2 regions of the Streptomyces sp. NPDC002386 genome follow, and region 2 is predicted to be linked to the other one. Evidence: riboswitches for the same ligand, from Rfam matches in the RefSeq annotation. Region 2 holds a riboswitch; the other holds the start of a gene.
The links. A riboswitch is a leader RNA that binds a small molecule or an ion and turns the genes downstream of it on or off. The one in region 2 is predicted to bind S-adenosylmethionine.
Positions count from the first base shown of each region.

Region 1: linked by a shared signal. The riboswitch ahead of ACWCPN_RS34690 (aminotransferase class V-fold PLP-dependent enzyme) and the one ahead of thrC (threonine synthase) in region 2 are both predicted to bind S-adenosylmethionine.

Region 1 is NZ_JBSFBX010000033.1:7,006-10,404, forward strand. It holds gene qcrB (cytochrome bc1 complex cytochrome b subunit) at 1-392, shown strand, start outside; gene trpD (anthranilate phosphoribosyltransferase) at 516-1,580, shown strand; SAM riboswitch class IV at 1,665-1,781, shown strand; gene ACWCPN_RS34690 (aminotransferase class V-fold PLP-dependent enzyme) at 1,963-3,333, shown strand; gene ACWCPN_RS34695 (Lrp/AsnC family transcriptional regulator) at 3,363-3,399, opposite strand, start outside.
Region 2 is NZ_JBSFBX010000003.1:140,467-143,865, forward strand. It holds gene ACWCPN_RS07775 (alpha,alpha-trehalose-phosphate synthase (UDP-forming)) at 1-42, opposite strand, end outside; gene ACWCPN_RS07780 (glucosyl-3-phosphoglycerate synthase) at 149-1,120, opposite strand; SAM riboswitch class I at 1,281-1,422, shown strand; gene thrC (threonine synthase) at 1,440-2,723, shown strand; gene ACWCPN_RS07790 (MoaD/ThiS family protein) at 2,720-2,995, shown strand.

The DNA.
Region 1 (3,399 bases), on a different contig from region 2:
TCACCTGGTTCGTCCGGATCTCCTTCTTCGCCGGACCGGTCATCGCGTTCATCGTCACCAAGCGGATCTGCCTCGGCCTGCAGCGCCGGGACCGCGAGAAGGTGCTGCACGGCCGCGAGACCGGCATCATCAAGCGCCTGCCGCACGGTGAGTTCATCGAGATCCACGAGCCGCTCAGCCAGGAGCAGCTCCACACCCTCACCGCCCACCACCAGTACGAGCCGGCCGAGATCGGCCCGACGGTGGACGAGAACGGTGTCGAGCGCAAGGTGAAGGGGTCCGAGAAGCTGCGCGCCAAGCTCAGCAACGCCTACTACGGCGAGGACAACCAGATCCCGAAGGCCACCGTCGAGGAGTACCGGGAGATCACGAGCGGCCACGGCCACCACTGATCCCCGAGCGTCGCCACGCCACAGTCGAAGGGCCCCGTCCGGCTTGCGGACGGGGCCCTTCGCCGTGTCCGGTGCTGGATAGGGTGGGAGCACACTGTTCTGCGACGAAACCCAGGAGCGGCTATGAGCGCTGTGACCCCCGCTGGAGGCGACACCGCGGCGGGCCGTTCCTGGCCCGCCCTGCTGAACGGCCTGCTGGACGGCCGGGACCTGTCCGCCGACGAGACCGCCTGGGCCATGGACCTCATCATGCGCGGCGAGGCGACGGACGCCCAGATCGCCGGGTTCATGGTGGCGCTGCGCGCCAAGGGCGAGACGGTGCAGGAGATCACCGGCCTCGTGCGGACCATGTACGAGCACGCCAACGTGATCGAGGTGCCCGGGCCCGCCGTGGACATCGTCGGCACCGGCGGTGACGGCGCGAAGACGGTGAACATCTCCACCATGTCGTCGATCGTCGTCGCCGGCACCGGCACGAAGGTCGTCAAGCACGGCAACCGCGCCGCGTCCTCCGCCTCCGGCTCCTCCGACGTCCTGGAGAAGCTCGGCATCAACCTGGGTCTGACCCCGCGGCGGGTCGCCGAGGTCGCCGAGGAGGCCGGCATCACCATCTGCTTCGCGGTGAAGTTCCACCCGTCGCTGCGCCACGTCGCGGCGGCCCGCGGCCAGCTGGGCATCCGCACCACCTTCAATGTGCTCGGCCCGCTGACCAACCCGGCCAAGGTGCGCGCCCAGGCCGTCGGGGTGGCCGATCCGCGCATGGCCCCGATCGTGGCCGGCGTCCTCGCCGAGCGCGGGAACTCCGCCCTGGTGTTCCGGGGCGACGACGGCCTGGACGAGCTGACCACCACCTCGACGTCCCGGGTGTGGGTGGTCCGGGACGGCAAGGTCGCCGAGGAGCGCTTCGACCCCCGGGACGCCGGCATCGAGCTGGTCCCCGTGGAGGCGCTGCGCGGCGCCGACGCCTCGTACAACGCCGAGGTGGCCCGGCGCGTGCTCGACGGCGAGCACGGCCCCGTCCGGGACGCGGTCCTGCTGAACTCGGCGGCGGCGCTGGTCGCCCTGCGGCCGGACGACCAGCCGCTCACCGAGCAGCTCCGCGCGGGCATGGCGAGGGCGGCGGAGTCGATCGACAGCGGGGCGGCGAAGCGGACGCTGGAGCGGTGGGTGGCGGCCAGCAACGCCTGACACCCGCCGGTGTGACGCGGGGCGCGGTCCGAATGGCGGACCGCGCCTTGCGCACAGAAGATCGTGTGGCAGGATACTGAACCAGGTCATGAGTGACAGCCATTCGGCCCCGGCCGGCTGTCCGGCAACCCTCCGTCCGTGGCGGGGTGCCCCGGGTGAGGACCAGGTCGTGGGCAGCGAGGTCCACGGCAAGCGCGGACCCCTCGCGCGGCTCCTGAAGGAGCGCGGGACCAGGGGTCCTGGTCGTCGAGGGAGCCTTCTGTGAGCAAGCGAATGCGATAGGGCGTAGAGCCCCGCCTCCGCGTACCCCTTTTCACCTTCCGCCGTGCTTCGAGCCGTACCGCTCGCACGGTGACACCGGCCTGCCTCACGGGAGTTCACCATGTCCGTCTCCACCGCTGCCGTCGCCCGCACCATTTGTGACCGGCTGCCCGTTCTGGGCGATGACGTCACCGTCCCGCTCGTGACGGGCGGCGAGGTCACCTACGCCGCGCTGGACTACGCCGCCAGCGCCCCCGCCCTGCGCCGCGTCTGGGACGACGTCGCCGCCTACGCGCCGTTCTACGGCAGCGTCCACCGCGGCGCCGGCTACCTCTCCCAGCTCTCCACCGACCTGTTCGAGAACGCCCGCCGGACGGTCGCCGGATTCCTCGACTGCCGCGAGAGCGACCAGGTGGTCTTCACCCGGTCGACCACCGACTCCCTGAACCTGCTCGCCCGGGCGCTCCCGGCCGGCTGCGAGGTCTTCGTCTTCGAGACCGAGCACCACGCCGCGCTGCTGCCCTGGCAGGACGCGAGGGTGACCGTCCTCGACGCGCCGCGCACCCCGCGGCAGGCCGTGGAGACCCTGGAGCGGGCCCTCGCCGACCGCGACCCGTACGGCCCGGCCCTGGTGTGCGTGACCGGCGCCTCCAACGTCACCGGGGAGCTGTGGCCGGTGCGCGAGCTGGCCGCCGCGGCCCACGCGCACGGCGCCCGGATCGTCCTGGACGCCGCCCAGCTCGCCCCGCACCACCCGGTGTCGGTCCGGGACCTGGACGTCGACTGGGTGGCCTTCTCCGGTCACAAGCTGTACGCGCCCTTCGGCTCCGGGGTGCTGGCCGGCCGGGCCGACTGGCTGTCCGCGGCCGAGCCGTACCTCGCGGGCGGCGGCGCCAGCCGCAAGGTCACGCGGCGCGAGGACGGGGGAGTGGACGTGGAGTGGCACGAGAGCGCCGCGCGCCACGAGGCCGGCTCCCCGAACGTCATCGGCGCCTACTCCATCGCCTCCGCCTGCAAGGCCCTCACCGAGGCCGGCTGGGACGCCCTGGTGGCCCGCGAGCAGCACCTGATCGACCGGGTCCGGGCGGGTCTCGCCGAGGTGCCGGAGGTCCGGGTGCTCTCCCTGTTCGGTGACGACGCGCCGCGGGTCGGCGTGCTCTCCTTCGTCGTCGACGGCTGGAACAGCTCCCACTTCGCCGCCGCGCTCTCCGCCGAGTACGGCATCGGCGTCCGCGACGGCCTGTTCTGCGCCCACCCGCTGGTCCGCACCCTGCTGGGCGGCGACCCGCGGACCCAGGGCGAGTGCGGGTCGCCCGAGGCCGCGCCCGGTGAGAAGTCCCTGAACGCGGTCCGGGTCAGTTTCGGGGCGGGCACGCCCGACGAGCACGTCGAGCGCTTCGTCGACGCGGTGCGGGAACTGGTCCGCGACGGCGCGCGGTGGCGCTACCGCACCGAGGACGGCCGCTGCGTCCCGGTGCGCGACCAGGCCTGAGCCGGGTGCGGACCGCTAGGAGGCGGCGTTCACGAGTCGAGACCGATCGCGAACGCCGCCTCCAGG
Region 2 (3,399 bases):
GTTGGACGCGACCAGCACCTCAGCACCCTGCGTTGAAGCCATGATTCTCAACCTAGCCCGGCCCGGAAACGCTCAAACGTACGCTCCGCCCCGGAAGGGGGCTGTATACAGCCGTTCTTCCGCGTTCAACGCGCCGCACGCCCGTGGCTCAGGCCACCTTGCGGTGCGCGTACTCGGCGATCTCCACCATCGGCGGCCGCTCCTCGGTGTCCACCGGGTAGGTGCGCGGCTCGAACCCGTCCTCGCCCCGTTCGAACTGGGTGAGCGAGGGCCGTACGAGGTGGCCGCGGGCCAGCCGGAGCTGGGCGGTGCGGTAGATGGCCGCGGCCATCCGGCCGAGCGCCTGCCCGTCCTGGTGCCGGTGCCTGCGCACCCCCACGTCCACCTGGGCCAGCGCGTCCAGCCCCACCAGGTGCAGCGCGTCCACCAGCATGCCCAGCTCCACACCGTAGCCCACCGGGAACGGAAGCTGCTCCAGCAGCGAGCGGCGGGCCGCGTACTCCCCGCCCAGCGGCTGCACGAAGCCGGCGAGCTGCGGCCAGTGCATGTTCAGCAGCGGGCGGGCCATCAGCTCGGTGACCCGGCCGCCCTGCCCGGCGGCGGCCGGGCCGGAGGCGCGCCCGCCGGGCACGGTGAGCGGGCGGTCGTACATCGCCTTGACCAGGTCGACGTCCGGGTCGGTGAGCAGCGGGCCGACGATGCCGAGGACGAAGTCGGAGGAGAACTCCCTCAGGTCGGCGTCGACGAAACAGACGATGTCCCCGCTCGTCGCCAGCAGCGAGCGCCACAGCACCTCGCCCTTGCCGGGGACGGCCGGTATGCGCGGCAGGACGCTGTCGCGGTGCACCACCCGGGCGCCCGCCGCGGCGGCGACCTGAGCGGTGCGGTCGGTGGAGCCGGAGTCGACGACGACGATCTCGTCGACCAGCGGAGCCTGCCGCACGAGGTCGTGACGGATGACGGCGACGATGTCGCCGACCGTCTCCTCCTCGTTGAGCGCGGGCAGGACGACGGAGACGGACTGCCCGGTGCGCTGCTTGGCGGCCAGGACTCCGTGCAGCGGGCGGTCGGCCACGGACCAGGAGCGGGTGGCCAGCCAGCGCTCGACTTCTTCCAGCACGGTCTGCGGCTCCTCACTGTCGTGATCACACCTGTTGAGGGGGGTGATGCATCTCGCGGTTCGGACGACTATCTCAACTGTCCCGGCCGTCGGTTACAGTCTTGAACAACGCCGATGACCATCGCATGTCGGGGGTCTCCCGGCGTTCACAACCGAATACCGCTCATCCAGAGGGGCAGAGGGACACGGCCCGATGAAGCCCCGGCAACCCCCCTGAGCCGCACTCGTTTCGCGCGAGGCTCCCGGCCAGGGAAGGTGCCAAATCCGTCTCACGGCGAGATGCGTCGTGAGGAAGATGAGGAGAAAGGGCCTCGCCTCCATGGCTGTGCAGACAGTTGCAAGCACCAGCAATCCCGCCGTCGATCTCGGCCCCGCCGCTGCCCTGAGCTGTCGCGAGTGCGGCCACCGGGTACCCCTCGGACCGGTCTTCGCGTGCGAGGAGTGTTTCGGCCCGCTGGAGATCGCCTACGACTTCTCCGCCTACGACGCCGAAGAGCTGCGCCGGCGCATCGAGGCGGGTCCCGCGAACATCTGGCGCTACGCGCCGCTGCTGCCCGTCCCCGCCGACGTGGCCGACAAGCCGAACCTGAACCCGGGCTGGACCAAGCTCGTCAAGGCCGACAACCTGGCCCGCGAGCTGGGCGTCACCGGCGGCCTGTACGTGAAGGACGACTCCGGCAACCCCACGCACTCCTTCAAGGACCGCGTCGTCGCCCAGGCCCTGGAGGCCGCCCGCGCCTTCGGCTTCACCACCCTGTCCTGCTCCTCCACCGGCAACCTCGCCGGCGCGGTCGGCGCCGCCGCCGCCCGGGCCGGCCTCCGCTCCTGCGTGTTCATCCCGCACGACCTGGAGCAGGGCAAGGTCGTCATGGCCGCGATCTACGGCGGCGAGCTCGTCGGCATCGAGGGCAACTACGACGACGTGAACCGGTTCTGCTCCGAGCTGATCGGCGACCCGGCCGGCGAGGGCTGGGGCTTCGTCAACGTAAACCTGCGGCCGTACTACGCGGAGGGCTCCAAGACCCTGGCGTACGAGGTCTGCGAGCAGCTCGGCTGGCGGCTGCCGGACCAGATCGTGGTCCCGATCGCCTCCGGCTCCCAGCTCACGAAGATCGACAAGGGTCTCCAGGAGCTGATCAGGCTCGGCCTGGTCGAGGACCGGCCGTACAAGATCTTCGGTGCCCAGGCCGAGGGCTGCTCGCCGGTGTCGACCGCGTACAAGGCGGGCCACGACGTCGTACGGCCGCAGAAGCCGGACACCATCGCCAAGTCCCTCGCCATCGGCAACCCGGCCGACGGGCCGTACGTCCTGGACATCGCCCGCCGCACCGGCGGAGCGGTGGAGGACGTGACGGACGCGGAGGTCGTGGACGCGATCAAGCTGCTGGCCCGGACCGAGGGCATCTTCGCGGAGACGGCCGGCGGCGTGACCGTCGGCGTCACCCGCAAGCTGCTCAAGGAGGGCGTGCTGAACCCGGCGAAGACCACGGTCGTCCTCAACACCGGCGACGGCCTCAAGACCCTCGACGCGGTGGCCGGCACCGGGCTGACCGCCACCATCCGCCCGAACCTGGACTCCTTCCGAGAGGCTGGCCTCGCATGAGCGTGACCGTTCGCATCCCCACCATCCTGCGCACCTACACCGGCGGGCAGGCCGAGGTCGCCGCCGAGGGCGCGAACCTCGCCGAGGTCATCGAGAACCTGGAGGCGAACCACACCGGGATCGCCGCCCGGGTGCTGGACGACCAGGGCAAGCTGCGCCGTTTCGTCAATGTGTACGTCAACGACGACGATGTCCGTTTCGAGCAGGGGCTGCAGACCGCGACTCCGGACGGCGCCGGTGTCTCCATCATTCCGGCCGTCGCCGGCGGCTGACAGAATGACCGATCATTACCTTCGGTAACTCCGGTTACCGATTGTTCATCGAATGGCCTCCCCCGTGAGAGAAACGGAGGGGGCCATTCTGTGTGATTGAGCGCGGTAGAGTTGGGGAACCCGCTCCCGGACCGCGGTTCGGGAGTCTTGGATTCACCGCGGTGCACCCGACAAGAAGTAGCCAAAGTGTGGGTGCTTTCTGCGGCTTTTGCGCATTTTATGGGGCCCGACTTGCCCTGAATTCGGGCGAATTCACGCTACATTCCGGACCGTTCGCGTCCATATTTCTCGTCCGATTGACCTGTTGCAGACGGCAGTTGGGCAGATACATTCAGCGGCGGTCGACGCGTTCCGGCGCACGCCCCCGTCCAATGGGGGGTGAGGTCTGACCCGGGTCCGCGAAG